DNA from 2 places in the Paenibacillus sp. ALE3 genome. Region 1 is predicted to be linked to the other one. Evidence: riboswitches for the same ligand, from Rfam matches in the RefSeq annotation. Region 1 holds a riboswitch; the other holds the start of a gene.
What was found. A riboswitch is a leader RNA that binds a small molecule or an ion and turns the genes downstream of it on or off. The one in region 1 is predicted to bind S-adenosylmethionine.
Positions count from the first base shown of each region.

Region 2: it holds a riboswitch for S-adenosylmethionine, as region 1 does, so the genes downstream of both, ACXHJ2_RS03015 (methionine ABC transporter ATP-binding protein) here and metA (homoserine O-acetyltransferase MetA) in region 1, are expected to answer to the same signal.

Region 1 covers NZ_CM134214.1:3,533,489-3,541,496, reverse strand. The annotation lists gene ACXHJ2_RS15635 (ROK family protein) at 1-845, shown strand, start outside; gene ACXHJ2_RS15630 (HRDC domain-containing protein) at 1,012-2,019, shown strand; gene corA (magnesium/cobalt transporter CorA) at 2,178-3,113, opposite strand; SAM riboswitch class I at 3,663-3,789, shown strand; gene metA (homoserine O-acetyltransferase MetA) at 3,907-4,824, shown strand; gene ACXHJ2_RS15615 (PLP-dependent transferase) at 4,949-6,133, shown strand; gene ACXHJ2_RS15610 (aminotransferase class I/II-fold pyridoxal phosphate-dependent enzyme) at 6,130-7,308, shown strand; gene mqnC (cyclic dehypoxanthinyl futalosine synthase) at 7,728-8,008, shown strand, end outside.
Region 2 covers NZ_CM134214.1:664,482-672,489, reverse strand. The annotation lists gene ACXHJ2_RS03045 (NAD(P)/FAD-dependent oxidoreductase) at 1-386, shown strand, start outside; gene ACXHJ2_RS03040 (YuzB family protein) at 505-762, opposite strand; gene ACXHJ2_RS03035 (NifU family protein) at 851-1,096, shown strand; gene ACXHJ2_RS03030 (SDR family oxidoreductase) at 1,187-1,951, opposite strand; gene ACXHJ2_RS03025 (MetQ/NlpA family ABC transporter substrate-binding protein) at 2,095-2,937, opposite strand; gene ACXHJ2_RS03020 (methionine ABC transporter permease) at 3,012-3,680, opposite strand; gene ACXHJ2_RS03015 (methionine ABC transporter ATP-binding protein) at 3,677-4,699, opposite strand; SAM riboswitch class I at 4,837-4,975, opposite strand; gene ACXHJ2_RS03010 (Cthe_2314 family HEPN domain-containing protein) at 5,105-5,824, opposite strand; gene ACXHJ2_RS03005 (UbiD family decarboxylase) at 5,881-7,647, opposite strand; gene ACXHJ2_RS03000 (COX15/CtaA family protein) at 7,778-8,008, opposite strand, start outside.

The DNA of each region.
Region 1 (8,008 bases):
CCAAATTCGTATGTGGAATCGGAAATGAACGTGGGGAGGTCTTGGAAAGAGCAAGCTTTCCAACAACAACTCCAGCAGAAACCATGGAGAATGTCATCGCATTTTTTGAAGGCAAAGGGATTGAAGCGCTGGGTGTAGGCTCATTCGGACCAATTGATCCTATCGAAGGCAGTGATACATATGGTTATATTACAACAACGCCAAAGCCGCATTGGGGAAATTATAATCTGATTGGCAAACTGAAGGAGCATTTCGATGTACCTATGGGGTTTGACACGGATGTAAATGGAGCAGCACTGGGTGAATCCATTTGGGGTGCGGCTAAAGGATTGGACAACTGTCTGTATATTACAATAGGTACAGGCATCGGAGCGGGTGCTTTGGTTGGCGGAAAGCTGGTACATGGATTGTCCCACCCGGAAATGGGACACATTCTGGTACGTCGTCATCCAGAGGATAACTATGAGGGCACATGTCCATATCATGGAGATTGTCTGGAAGGACTGGCAGCCGGTCCGGCGCTCGAAAAAAGATGGAAGGTTAAAGGACACGAGCTTTCTGTGGATCACCCTGCCTGGGAAATGGAGGCGCATTATCTGGCACAGGCTCTAATGAGCTATATTTTAATCCTCTCACCGCAAAAAATTATTATGGGCGGCGGAGTAATGAAGCAGGATCAGCTGTTCCCGCTCATTCGTACCAAGCTTCAACAACTTTTAAACGGGTATGTACAGCATTCAAGTCTGACTACAGAAATTGAGCAATATATCGTATCTCCAGGATTGGGTGACAATGCTGGATTGTGCGGAGCTCTGGCTTTGGCCAAGGAAAAGCTGAATTCTTAGAATTTATGGTTGACGGTACTCCAAGGTCCGGTTATCATATAGGCAACAGCATAGTACGGATCAAAAAGGGAAGCACCTTTCTTGCGAATACGCGGGATAGGTGCTTTTTTTTTGCATTTTTGTATTGTGCGGGTCAGTAATCTAATTATATGAGGGAGGAAGAATCATGGAGATTGTATTTTTAAATCGCTTGTCCAAACGGAATGAACAGGGCTGTGAGGACTTTGCGCAGGTATGGATTGGACAACATGAAGGGGGATGGAGTGCAGGCTGGAGCACACACCATGTCCCAGATGAAAGTATAGACGATCTTTGGTATGAGGGGAGTTTGTGGCAGGAATTACTGCATGTATACCGTCATGAGCTGGCGCTCAAGATGGCTGAGGGCTACAGGCCTCTAATTCATGGCGTTTTTCATGAACAAGAAGGATCATCGGGACGTGGACAAACGCTACAAAAGCTGTATTGCTATAGTGATTTGTTTCCGCGTGATGAGGTGTATGAACAATTGACAATGTGGAGACGGCAAAAGGCAGCAGCTGAGCGAAAAGCACCTTATTTTATCGCTACGAATCGACTACTTCGACTCATCAGTGTCTTTCTTCCTCATACCGAAGAAGAATTGTTAGAACTGCCTGGTATGGGCCTGGGTAAGGTGTCGCAATATGGGACGGAGCTATTGGCTATTACGAAGCAAAATGATCGGACTACGCCATTTCCGCTGAACTGGGTAACAGAGGAACTTGAAGAAGAAGTTTTTTTGTCATGGCTGTACAAGCAAAAAGAAAACCAGTACAGACAGGAACTAAACAAGTTTAGCCTGACTAGAGCGATTATCGAAGGTATTTCGGACGGTCTTTCACTGGAGCATATCGGAATGAAGACAGGCTTGCACCGTCGAGAAATGATTGAAGCTGTGGAACATTTGGATAGGGATGGAATGGATATGGAGAAGCTGATCTGCACGGAATTGGCACATGTATCTGAGGAGGAGCAAGCAGCCATCTGGTCTGCTTATGCAGAGTTGGGAGATACGCTGCTCAAGCCCATTATGCTAAAAGTGTATGGAGAAGAAAAAGCGACGGAAACAGGAATGGATCAAATTTATGAGCGATTGCGATTGATTCGTATACGGTTCCGCCATCAGGAGGTACCTGACCAACATGTTGGATAATATAGAGACGATTGGAAGTGCCCTAAAGTACAAATAAGGTGCAATATAAAAAAAGCAGCAGCGAGTTCCTCATAGGAATCAGCTGCTGCTTTTGATGACCAAGCTTGAAAAATCGGAATAAACACCCAGCTTGGTAGTTTTGGTTTACTCTCTTCTTTTCAAACCCAGTCCTTCTTGCGGAAAATACAGAACATACTGACACCTAGTGCCACCATAATCCCAATGACGACAAAATAACCATAACGTGTATGAAGCTCAGGCATATTATCAAAGTTCATCCCATATATTCCGGTAATGACCGTCAACGGCATAAATACGGTTGTAATGGCGGTAAACACACGCATGATTTCATTAGCACGGTTGGCGATACTTGACTGATAAGCTTCTCTAAGGTTCCCCATTAAGTCGCGATAAGTTTCGAAAGTCTCCGAAATTTTCACAGCATTTTCATAAATGTCGCTAAAATATTTTTGTAGTTGATCGTCGATAAGTCGCAAATCCCGTTTGTTCAGGGTATTGATGACTTCCTTTTGCGGACCGAGCACTTTTTTTAGCCATAGAATCTCACTGCGCAAGCCGATGATTTCGTTCAAGTGCGACTTTTTCGTATGCATTAGAATGTCTTCTTCCAGCTTTTCAATACGAACCTCAATCCGGTCACCAACCAGAAAATAGTTGTCAACGATCAAGTCGACCAACAGATACATAAAACGGTCAGGCTGGCTGACTTCCTGCTCCCACAGCATAGGCTTGAGAGTACGAAGCTCATTGATTTTCTGCTTGGTCACCGTAATGATAAAATGGCGGCCGAGAAAAATGTTCAAAGCACGCAAAAATATTTCTTCATCATCAAAACGAATACTATTTACAACGATAAAATAATGGCTTTCATAAATTTCAATCTTTGGACGCTGTTCTTCTTCACTTAAACAGTCCTCTACTGCAAGATCATGCATAGAAAATAAGGGCTGGAGCACTGTCAAATCCTCGACATCGGCATCAATCCAATAAAAGCCTTCTGCCGGTGCAGTGAGCGCCATTTCAATTTCTTCGACAGGGGTAAAAACCCCGTTGTTAACCAAACGGATTTTCATATATGTCACTCCTTATGCTCCGTCGTAACGGAAATACGTTTACCTTAAGCATAAGGAATGGACTCAGTTAGCCAGTTAGCCGGTTCGGGTAAGCGTGCATACCATCAAAAGCAGAAGGCTTTTGGAGCGTGCAGAGCCTGGCGTCCCGTCTTTCGGCAAGCTGAAGTCATTCCTATGCTGTTGTTCAGGGATCGCCGCCTATTCGGACTCGGGTCGCCTTCCATTCCGGATTCACCTCACAAATGTTCTTTTTTAGATTGCCACAGTATCGCAGAAAACACTCTAATCTACACTGCTGCACCATATTTTTGCCTATTAGCACTTGTATAGTATAACGCTCGGCCTACGGCCTTTCAAGCGCAAAATCATGGGCAAAATCAACAGCAGTCATATGAGCTTCTACGACAGCGAGGATATGATTTAACCTATGGAAAAGGTAGACAAAATGTGAATGCAGGGCACAAATTTATAAGTCCATCTTGACGAAGCCCAGCCGATGCATTAAAGTGAACAACAAGAACTTTGTGAACCCAAAATGAATATAGCGAAATCTTATCAAGAGCAGGTGGAGGGACTAGCCCGATGATACCCGGCAACCGGCGATTTTTATCGCACGGTGCTAATTCTTGCAGGACTCGCGCTTTGTACAAAAAAGCGTAGCCCTGACAGATGAGAGAGGCGCATATGGATACAAATATGACCTTTCTCTAACTGAGAAAGGTCTTTTTATTATATGCCCGGCATCTCTACCAGACGATTTTCGCACAACTTACCGATCAAGGAGTGAGTTTACATGCCGATTAAAATCCCAGACACGCTGCCTGCCAAGGAAGTGCTGGAGGGCGAAAATATTTTCGTAATGGATGAAAGCTTGGCTTATCATCAGGATATTCGTCCGTTGCGTATCGCCATTTTGAATTTAATGCCTACCAAGGAAACGACGGAAACCCAACTGTTGCGCTTAGTCGGTAATACGCCGCTACAAGTAGATGTCACGTTGGTGCATATGAAGTCTCATATATCCAAAAATACATCGCAAGAATATTTGAACATGTTCTATAAAACGTTTGATGAGATCAAGAACAGTCGTTTTGACGGCATGGTCATTACAGGAGCTCCGGTTGAACAGCTTGAGTTTGAGGATGTGAACTACTGGGAAGAGATCCGGCAGATCTTTGAATGGACGAAAACGAATGTAACTTCGACCATGCATATCTGTTGGGCCTCACAGGCAGGCTTATACCATCATTTCGATGTCCCTAAATACGGGCTCGACACCAAATGCTTTGGCGTATTTCCACACACCGTAATTAAACCTAAAGTAAAATTGCTACGCGGCTTTGATGAACTGTTTTATGCTCCTCACTCCAGACATACAGAAGTTCGGCGGGAAGATATTGATCATATTGCCGAATTAGAAGTCTTATCCGAATCCGAGGAAGCTGGAGTATACCTAGTAGCCACACTTGACGGTAAACAAATTTTTGTAACAGGGCATTCTGAATATGACCCGCTTTCACTGAAATGGGAATACGACCGCGATGTGGCCAAAGGACTGGATATTGACGTCCCCAAAAATTATTTTCCTAACGATGATCCTGAACGCATACCACCCTCTATCTGGCGAGCTCATGCCAATTTATTATTTTCAAATTGGCTTAACTATTATGTATACCAAGAAACACCTTATGATATCGGACCTCAGATTTAAAAAGGGGCTTGTCGTTTACCCTTATACAGTAACGCCTTGCAGTAGCGCAGCAGTATAGTCTAGGACATCCATTTTTGCAGCATATGTTATAGCACCTACTATGGAAGTGAACAGGAGGATTCATATGAGTGAGAAACAATGGAAAATCGAAAGCAGATTGGCACAAATTGGTTCAATTGAGGAGCCAGTAACTGGGGCTGTTAATTACCCGATTTACCAATCTACGGCGTTCCGCCATCCCCGTCTGGGCCAAAGCACTGGGTTTGATTACATTCGGACGATTAATCCCACGCGAAAGGTACTGGAAGAGGCTGCTGCTGCACTTGAATCTGGTGATGCAGGCTTTGCTTGCAGCTCAGGTATGGCAGCGCTGCAAACTGTATTTGCATTGTTTGGACAGGGAGACCACCTCATTGTATCGCTGGATCTTTATGGCGGGACCTATCGTTTGCTAGAGCGTATTTTATCCAAATTTGGTGTGACCGCAAGCTATGTGGATACAAACGATCTTGTAGCACTCCAACAGTCATGTCGACCGAATACCAAAGCTGTATTCATAGAAACGCCTACAAACCCGTTAATGATGATAACTGATATTCAAGCGGTGGCTTCATGGGCATCACAACATGAGTTGCTTACTATTGTAGATAATACGCTGCTAACACCATATTTCCAGCGGCCATTGGAACTGGGTGCGGATATTGTGGTACATAGCGCAACCAAATATTTGGGCGGGCACAACGATGTGCTGGCAGGGTTGATTGTAACCAAAGGAAAAGAGCTGTCAGCTGAAATTTCCTTCCTGCACAATTCCATAGGAGCCGTGCTTTCCCCGAGCGACTGTTATCAGTTGATGAAGGGGATGAAGACGTTAGCGCTGCGCATGGATCGACATGAGCATAATGCAACGGTGTTGTCTAATTATTTACTGACGCATCCGGCAGTGGCGGAAGTATTTTACCCGGCGCTTGAAGGTCATCCGGGTCGTGAGATACAAAATAAACAATCCAGCGGAAACACAGGGATTTTCTCCTTTAAAGTAAAGGATGCTCGTTATGTGGAGCCTTTGCTTCGTCATATTAAGCTTATTGCGTTTGCCGAAAGTCTGGGCGGTGTGGAATCGCTAATGACTTATCCTGCTGTGCAGACACATGCGGACATACCGGCAGAAATTCGGGATGCAGTCGGGGTAGATGACAGGTTGCTTCGTTTCTCCGTAGGTATCGAGCATACAGATGACCTGATTGAAGATTTGCGTTCGGCACTGGAAGCGGCACGTCAAGAAGTAGAAGGAGGGGAGCAGCAATGATAGAGGATGCGAGGAAGATCGGAGAGGATCAGGGCAAAGGGCGGAAATTCGCAACCAAGCTGCTGCATTTTGGCTCTGAAATTGACAGTGTTACAGGGGCATCGAGTGTCCCGATCTATCAAGCTTCGACCTTTCACCATCATGATATTTTTAATCCTCCGCAGCATGATTATAGCCGCTCAGGTAATCCGACACGACAAGCTTTAGAAGATTATATCGCATTATTAGAAGGCGGAGCTTGCGGTTTTGCCTTTGCCTCTGGTATGGCTGCTATCTCCACTACATTTATGCTCTTATCGGCTGGTGATCATGTCATTGTTTCGGAGGACGTATATGGAGGGACATATCGACTGCTGACCTCCATCTTGAAACGGATGAATATCGAAACGACCTTCGTCGATATGACGGATCTCAACCTTGTGAAAGAGGCGTTGCAGGAAAATACAAGGGCTGTGTATATGGAAACCCCCTCTAATCCGACACTTAAAATTACCGATGTGGCAGGAATAACCTCTTGGGCAAGGGATAATGGGCTGTTGACGTTATTGGATAATACTTTTATGACACCTTATTATCAACGTCCGATTGAGCAGGGAGTCGATATTGTATTGCACAGTGCGACCAAGTTTTTAGGTGGACACAGTGATGTACTGGCAGGACTTGCGGTAGCTCGTACTGAATCATTGGGGAGACAAATCAAGCAGCTGCAGAATGGATTGGGTACCGTGCTGGCTCCGCAAGAGTCTTGGTTGCTTATGCGTGGGATGAAGACACTAGAGGCGCGTATGGCTCACAGCGAAAAAAGTGCAGCTAAGCTTGCAAACTGGCTAAACGAGCGCAATGACATTGAAGCGGTATACTATCCGGGTTTGGAGAACCATCCAGGGCGTGCAGTTCATGAGAGTCAATCGAGCGGTTATGGTGCAGTGATATCGTTTGATGTGGGTTCTGGTGAGCGTGCAAAAGAGGTCCTCAGTCGTGTACGTATTCCCATTGTGGCGGTGAGTCTGGGAGCTGTGGAAAGTATCTTGTCGTACCCAGCAATGATGTCACATGCGGCTATGCCGCAAAGTGTCCGGTTGGAGCGCGGGATTACGGACGGTCTACTCCGTTTTTCCGTAGGTCTGGAGGACATTGATGACCTGATCAGTGATCTGGATGAGGCGCTGTGCTAGAGCGATAGTACATCGCAGCATCTTCGTCGGAGTAAATATGTACAGTACTAAACAGCAAGTTTCCAGTATTTCAGGAGGCTTGCTGTTTTCTATAAAATAACATGAACGACAGTGTGAAAAAAGACACTTTTCAGTTCTGTTTTCTTATTTTTTGGCTATATGCAACGTTGAGATAAGCTTGGCAGTTGCCTGTTTTCCTAGGTGAAAAGCAGAAAGAAGCGGGAATAAGTATGGTTCCTTACCTAAAGATATGTTAGTATTATCATTAGGTTTTACTATGCTAAATAGCACAGACAACATACAAGGCTAGTCATGAACATACATTACGGCAGGGTTCGAACGCAGGTTTGTGAAAGCATTCTCGTTCATAAGTCCTGTCGTTCATTTCGTCGCCCTGTGACAGCGAAGGAGGATACACCATGAGTGTAATCGACCATATTTTAGATAAAGCCCTACGCGGCGAACGCCTGAATTTAGAGGATACCGTTGCTTTGTTCGAATCAGACGAGGTAGAAAAAATCGGTCATGCGGCGAATAAAGTTATGAATCGCATGCATCCCGATCCCGTTAAAACCTTCGTTATCGGACGAAATATTAACTATACAAATGTGTGTGACGTATACTGTCGCTTCTGCGCTTTTTATCGTAGACCAGGTTCTGATGAAGGTTATGTTTTGCCGGATGAGGTGATCTTTCAGAA
Region 2 (8,008 bases), 2.9 Mb from region 1:
TATGGACAGCCGGGATTCAGCCCGTTAAAATTGTACAGGATTTAGCAGTTCCTAAAGACCCTCAGGGTCGCATCGTGCTAAATGAATATTATCAAATACCGGATCATCCTGAAGTGTACGTCGTCGGAGACTGTGCGAGCCTTCCTTACTCTCCAAGCGCTCAGGCGGCAGAGGTGCAAGGAGAGCAGATTGCCCACATTGTACGCGACCTGTGGAAAGGCCAAACGCCTCACCCGCATCCTTTAAAGCTACGTGGTACATTAGGTGCGCTGGGCAAGAAGGCCGGATTCGGTTATGGCTTTATGGGCAGTACCTCATTGCGTGGACGAGTGCCACGTCTGCTGAAAAGCGGTGTGCTCTGGAAGTCCAAACGCCATTTTGGCTAATTGGATCTTTAATAAGCAAAAAGGACCTGCTTCCATAGCAGGTCCTTTTTGCTGGTGCATCTATGAATAATATATATTTTCTACAAGAGAAGGCTGGCCCTGCGGATGACTTCTATTTTCAATCCAAATCCAGGTTGTCCCATGCTTCGGCTTCTTTAATTTTGTTGAGAATCACTTCGTACAGAAGCTCTGCTGAATCTGCGGATACAATTTCACCGTTAACCATCGCATAAGGCTCAGCGTTACACTGACCGCAATTGCTTAGGCAGCCGTATTCAATCACATCATAATCTGGATTCTGTTCCAGTTTAGCCATAATCTCATCGGTACCAAAATGCATGTTACTGGTGCAAAATTCAATAATAGGTCTTAACATTTTTTTCACCTGCTTTGGATGACGGGCATTTTAATTTGGCCCGCTTTGTAATATAATAAACAAGGTATAGGAAAGGAGTTGAATTCTAATGAGCGAAGCACAAAGCGTTCAGATGTATGATGAAGTAGCAGACGTACTGGATAAGCTCCGTCCGTTCCTGCAACGCGATGGCGGTGACGTTGAGCTGGTTGACGTTGAAGACGGCATCGTTAAGCTGAAGCTGGTAGGTGCTTGCGGCAGTTGCCCAAGTTCTACAATTACGCTGAAAGCAGGGATTGAACGCGCTCTTCTCGAAGAAGTTGAAGGCGTCCAAGAAGTGGTACAAGTATTCTAATGCTTGATGCATAATGATCAGAGAGTCTTGAGTTCGGTAACGAAGCTCAAGACTCTTTTTTGTATTACAGCGTCTAAAGCTCTCTCAAGCTTATATGGTTGGCCGAATGGGGTCCAATCCTCCGGACACATCCATAATATTGCCTGTTATAAAATCTGAATGCTCCTCACACAAATAGGCGATCACTCGCGCAATGTCCTCTCCGCTTCCTGGACGCCCACGCGGTGTCTCTTTATCCTGCATGCCGATGACATCGGCAATCGACTTTTCCTTGTTCGCTCCTCGGATATCCCCTGGACAGATCATATTGACCGTGATGCCATAGGGAGCTTCCTCTACAGCTAGTGACTTCGTAAAAGACACCAGCCCCACCTTGGCAGCTGCGTAGACAGCCCGATGCGGCCAAGCCCTTGCTTCTCCAGCATGACCAAAGCCAAAATGAATAATACGTCCCCATTGCTGGCTACGCATGTGCGGCAATACCAAATGATCCAGCAACATGGTACCGACCAAATTTCCCTGTATCATGGCATGAATCTCAGCTACACTGTAGTCCGCAAAAAGACGGCGTTCCCGGATGAAGGGTCCGGCATTGTTCACCATAATATCAACCCCGCCCAGACGATCCTGCACTTCACCGATCAGCCTGGTGATATCTTCCTGAACAGAGATATCTGCTTGTAAAGACAGACAGCGTACTCCCTTAGATTCAATTACCTGCTTAAGCGCTTCGGCTTCAACCTGGCTATGGACATAATTTAGTGCAATGTCACAACCTTCATCAGCCAAACGCAGAGCGGTCATTTTACCTAAACCTTTGGCACTGCCCGTTATGAGTGCGACTTTGTCTCTCAACAGTTTTCCTCCTCTTCACAGAGAACGGTCACCCCCAAGTATAAAATATTTAAGCAATCCCTACAACTCCAGCCAAGAAGAAACCCCAGTCCTCTTGTTTAAGAGAAGCTGGGGTTTACGTTCAGCGGTTTCTTAGTTTCTGCTTAAAATGCAGGGATAATTGCGCCTTGATATTTGTCTTCAATGAATTTTTTAGTTTCTGGAGATTGCAAAGCTTTAAGCAGTTTTTGGATCGCTTCGGAATCTTTATTATCAGGACGTGCTACCAGTACGTTAGCATATGGTGAATCTTTGTCTTCCAGTGCCAATGCATCCTTGGTCGGATTCAGCTTGGCTTCCAAAGCGTAGTTCGTGTTGATCAACGCAATATCCACTTCAGGCAACTGACGTGGCAGCATAGCTGCTTCCAAAGTTTTAAATTCCAGATTTTTCTTATTTTCAGTAATATCTTTTACGGTAGCTTCAATGTTGCTTGCGTCCTTCAGCTTGATCAGACCTTGTTTCTCCAACAGCAACAATGCACGGCCTCCATTGGTCGCATCGTTCGGAATCGCTACTGTCGCACCGTCTGGAAGTTCATCAAGCTTTTTATATTTTTGAGAGTAGATACCGAATGGCTCCAGATGAACAGCGCCAATAGATACCAGATCCATTTTACGCTCTTTATTCATCACATTCAGGTAAGGTACATGTTGATAAAAGTTAGCATCCAGTTGCTTGTCAAACAATTGCACGTTCGGCTGTACATAGTCGTTAAACTGAACGACTTGAAGGCGAACTCCTTCTTTTTCCAACTGAGGCTTGATCGCTTCCAAAATTTCCGCATGTGGCACAGGAGAAGCTCCAACTTTCAGTTCGACTTCACGTGGTGACCCGCCTGTATTTTCGGCCGCATTGTTTGTATCCGATGTAGTGCTCTTTGTACCGCAAGCAGCCAGTACCGCAATTAATGTCAAGCTCAATACAGCCAATACCCATTTCTTCATGTTGTTACCCCTCCAATAATTTGTAATATTCAGGATCAGACGTCCTGATCAATAAGGATATCTATATGTTTTCCCTATTTTCGAGTATAATGCCGCACAAGGCGATCTCCTGCCATTTGCAGCAGTTGTACCAATACGATCATCAGCACGACCGCAACGATCATTACAGCCGTTTCATAACGATAATAGCCGTAGTTGATTGCCAGCGTACCCAGTCCACCGCCCCCGATCATACCGGACATTGCCGTGTAGGATACGAGTGTAACGACGGTAATGGTTAATGCGGCGAGCAGGCCCGGCAGTGCCTCACGTAACAGCACACGCCGGATAATTTGTCCTGTCGAAGCCCCCATCGCTTGTGCAGCTTCAATGACACCCTTGTCCACTTCACGTAGTGACGTTTCGACAAGACGTGCGAAGAAAGGAGCAGCCCCGATAACCAATGGCGGAATGGTTCCCAGCACCCCGGTCGAGGTACCTACCAACGATCGTGTAAAAGGAATAAGTGCAACGATCAAAATGATAAATGGTACGGAACGCAAAATGTTCACGATGAAGGATAATACAATGTATATCACCTTCATCAAAGTCAACGAGGAGCGGCTCGCCAGAAACAACAATATACCGAGCGGCAATCCAATAACGAGGGTGAACAATGCAGATGCCCCGAGCATCTGAAGGGTTTCCAGCGTAGAATTCCCTAGCTCTTCCCAACTCACTTGCGAAAAATCAAGTTCGCTCATTGTCCGATCACCTCCACATCAAGTCCTTGCCCAGACACTTCGCGCAGCGTATGCTCTATATCTGAATGGTTTCCTTCAAAACGAACGATCAGCTGTCCATACGGTACATTTTTAATTGTAGAGATGGTTCCCTGCAAGATTGCAAAATCAACACCCGTACTTCGAGCCGTACGCGACAGAATCGCATCATAAGTTTTGCTGCCTAAGAAGGAGATACGTACTACCTGTGTCGATTCCCCGCTACCTGCAGCTGCAATCGCTGCTTGTAACTCCTCGGGATGTTCCGCCTCCCGCTGGATAAAGTCCTTAGTTACCTGATGCTGTGGCTTCAAAAATACTTCCGCCACCGGACCTTGCTCCACGATATCGCCCTGATGAATGACGCCAACTCGATCACAAATGCTTTGAATGACATGCATCTCATGAGTAATCAATACGATGGTCAAATTAAAACGTTGATTAATATCCAACAGCAATTTCAGGATAGACCCTGTCGTCTGCGGATCAAGCGCAGACGTCGCTTCGTCACACAGCAACACATGCGGATCACTAGCCAGTGCCCGTGCAATTCCTACCCGCTGCTTCTGTCCACCTGAGAGCTGTGACGGATATTTTCCACTGTGTTCTTTGAGCCCCACTAGTTCCAGCAGCTCACGAACTTTCTTGTCCATCTCCTGCTTAGGGGTACTTACCAGACGCAATGGAAATGCAATGTTGTCATACACTGTCGCCGAAGACAACAAATTAAAATGTTGAAAAATCATTCCGATTTTTCGGCGTTGCTTCTGTAACTGGGATTGACTCACAGTCACAAGGTTAACCCCATCTACCCATACTTCGCCTGAAGTAGGGCGCTCCAATAAATTAATACAGCGGATCAACGTACTTTTGCCCGCCCCGGAATGACCAATCACCCCGAATATTTCTCCACGCTTTATAGAAAGATTCAACCCGGACAACGCATTAACGCGTCGGTTTCCTTTACCATAATGCTTGGTTAATTGCTTAAGCTCTATCAACGTGCTGCGACCCCCTTCACTTCTTCCTTACCCTTTTAACCAGTTGTCATCTCTCAGGATTGTATAAAATCGGCTATTTATTTATACAAAAAAGAGCCCCTTTCACAGAATGAAAAGGGCCCCACCTTGCGAACCTTTTCTCATCTGCCAAAATCGCTATAACTCTAGCGGTTTTGTAGGAATTAGCACCATATGTTCCCTCCCGGTGCATTACACCGGGAAAGAACGGGTTGCCGGGCTTCATCGGGCCAGTCCCTCCACCTCTCTGGATAAGAAAAATATGTTAAACTCCAGCTTTAGCTGTCCGTTTAGTTTATATAAAAAAATAATTCAAGCATTTTTCTGAAACTAGGTTTCAGTATAGATAGTTTACATTGCTTTGTCAAAGGATATTTTCTGTCATAATTATGGGCGCACTGCCCGGTTCTCCCATTGTTTCGCAGTATAAGAAAATGCGTTTGATAGCGACCGGCATACCATTTCCAAGCCCTGCTGCAAATCTTCTAGATGGTGATCGAGGTCCTCCAGTTGGATTTTGCCATATAAAGCACGGTGACGTTGCCAGAGATCATCCTGCATTTCCGTGTTCATATAGTGTATCTCCGTATTTCGCCGCTTACGCAGCCGATTGATAGCATCGTTGTATGTGTCCTTGATATCAATTAAATTATCGGTCAATACAGGATGCATTTTGAGATACTTCAGCTGTCGCAACACAGTAAAATACGAATAATGCGCCTTATACTGCCCTGTTTTTAAATCATACAGGTCATTCATCCAGTTACCCAACTTATCCAAAATAGAGAATACCCGCACAAACCCATCCTTATAAAAGAATACGTACAAGGCATAATCGGATTTTTCATCCTTGCTCATATCTTCAGCGTATCCGGCTTTTACTTTCATACGAAAAAAGGCGGCAGCATGATGGCTCTGCTCCAGTTCATCCAATGACGACATTAGACCACGCGTCAAAATATCCGCCTTCCGAAAGTCATGAGTCGGATCACCACTGGCCTGGATTTGTCGCTCCAGCAAATGTAACATGTCTGACATGCTATTCATGGCATCCAGCAGGAAACCATTATTTACACGCGGGGGCTCGCCCAACAGCTTGCGTATCATGCTTCACGCCTCCTTCATATCTGTAAAATCCGGCTGTTAAGATGCTTTAATAGGCGTCAAGCGAAATAACTCGTCCATCGTTGATCTACAAGCTTAACAATATCTTCACGTGGCAGTACCTCATCAGGGTAGCCCGGCTTCATACGTGCATCCACCACAATCGGCAGCTTATAGTTCAGGTGATGCAAACGCACTTCGCTGTCAGCGTACATATCTGTAGCCGGGTTAAAGCGTGTGAATACTGTCCACAGGAACGAAGCTTGGGAGCGAACAACTTCTTTGGCATCGTCCACGATAAAGACAAGCGGCCACTCCTGCTCACCCGCAGCTAATCGCTCCAATACACGCGCAGCGAGTTCAGGCTCCTGCTCAAAGGACGAGCCGGATACAACGAGGCATCCTCCGCAATACGGTTCGATGTCACGAATTCCCGGCAGATCGCCCCCTTCATAAACTCGAGGCAATTCACGCACAGGCTCGCCTACTCCCATCAGAATCGCCTTACTGCCATGATTCAGCTTACGGCCCGTGTAATCGAGTGTATCGTGAGACGTATGGTTGAAAATAAACAAATCTCTGGCTGGATTAAATCGTTCCAAAATGGTTTCGAGCAGCAGGTTAAAGTCGGATAAATCGATTACCCGATCCGTCAGCATCAGGAATTTGGTCAACGACAATTGGCCTTGACCCAGAATGGTGAAGCCGGATACCAGCGCTTCACGGGAGTAGCTTTCACGTACGACTGCCGCTGCCAGCGCATGTACACCTGTTTCCGCATATGCCCATAACGACTTGACGGAAGGCATTACAAGCGGATAAGCGGGCGACAACAGACGTTGCAAAAACTCGCCGAGATAGTAGTCTTCCTGCCGCGGCTTACCTACAATGGTCGCCGGATAAATGGCATCTTTACGGTGATGCATATGTTTGACATGAAACACAGGGAAATCATGTTGTAATGAGTAATAGCCAAAATGATCGCCAAACGGTCCTTCCGGGCGGCGTTCATGAGGCGGCACATAGCCGCTGATCGCAAATTCGGCTTCTGCCGGAATCCGGTGACCTCCGAGCGGGTCTTCCGTCATGGGCAGCTTACCCCCCATAATAAGGGAAGCCAGCAATAGCTCAGGCAAATTTTCCGGGGCAGGAGCAATCGCAGACGCAATCAGAGCAGGCGGGCCACCGATGATGATCGTCGTAGGCAACGGCTCATTACGCAGCTCTGCTTCATGATAATGGAAGCCGCCGCCTTTATGGATCTGCCAGTGAATCCCAGTCGTCTGATCATCATAAATCTGGATGCGATACATCCCCAAATTATGATCCTTGGACTGACCTGGCTTTTCGGTATACACGAGCGGAAGCGTAATGAACGGTCCTCCATCCTCGTGCCAGCTGGTCACTCTAGGCAGTGGAGCCAGCGGAGCATCAGTACGGCGAACGCCCAATACAGGGGCTTCGCTATGAGATACTGTTTTTAGTCCTACTTTTAGCATGTCCTTAATCAGCCCACGTTCATTCCACAACGATTTGGGGGTAGGTGGAAGCAACGTTTTGGTCGCACCTACAATTGCATCCATCAGTTGCTCTGGACGAGGGCCAAAAGCCATGTCCACACGGCGATTCGTACCGAACAAATTACTGGCTACAGGAAACGGGGTTCCTTTGACATTTGTGAACAGCAGCGCCGGACCTTCTTCCTCAATGACTCTTCGGTGGATCTCGGCCAGCTCCAAATAAGGATCGACAGGTGCTTCTATAATTTTAAGATCATTTTCTTTACGCAGCGCTTCAATAAATTGGCGCAAATTCTGGTAGATCAACTGGATGATTCCTCCTAAGCAAATCAAGCCCTCGAGAAACTCGTGGGCCTGGTTTGTTTCTTATGATGTTATTATACGTGTTCCAACGCCTCTTGGGCAAAAATACGCTTCATTATAATCTACAAAATGCTTAGGTACGCTGTGCTTGGGTCGGAACAAGCTTGCGGTCCGGTGACAATTGCCATACACGATAGCTCAGATAAGCCAAAATGGAGAACAACGATGCAATCACCAGCATATGTCCCAGCACGATAAACATGTAAATTTCAGGTCTGTTGACGTACAGCAAGATAATACCAATCACCACTTGAAGAATAATCAATACGACCGATACGACACCCAGAGTACGAATATCCCGGTG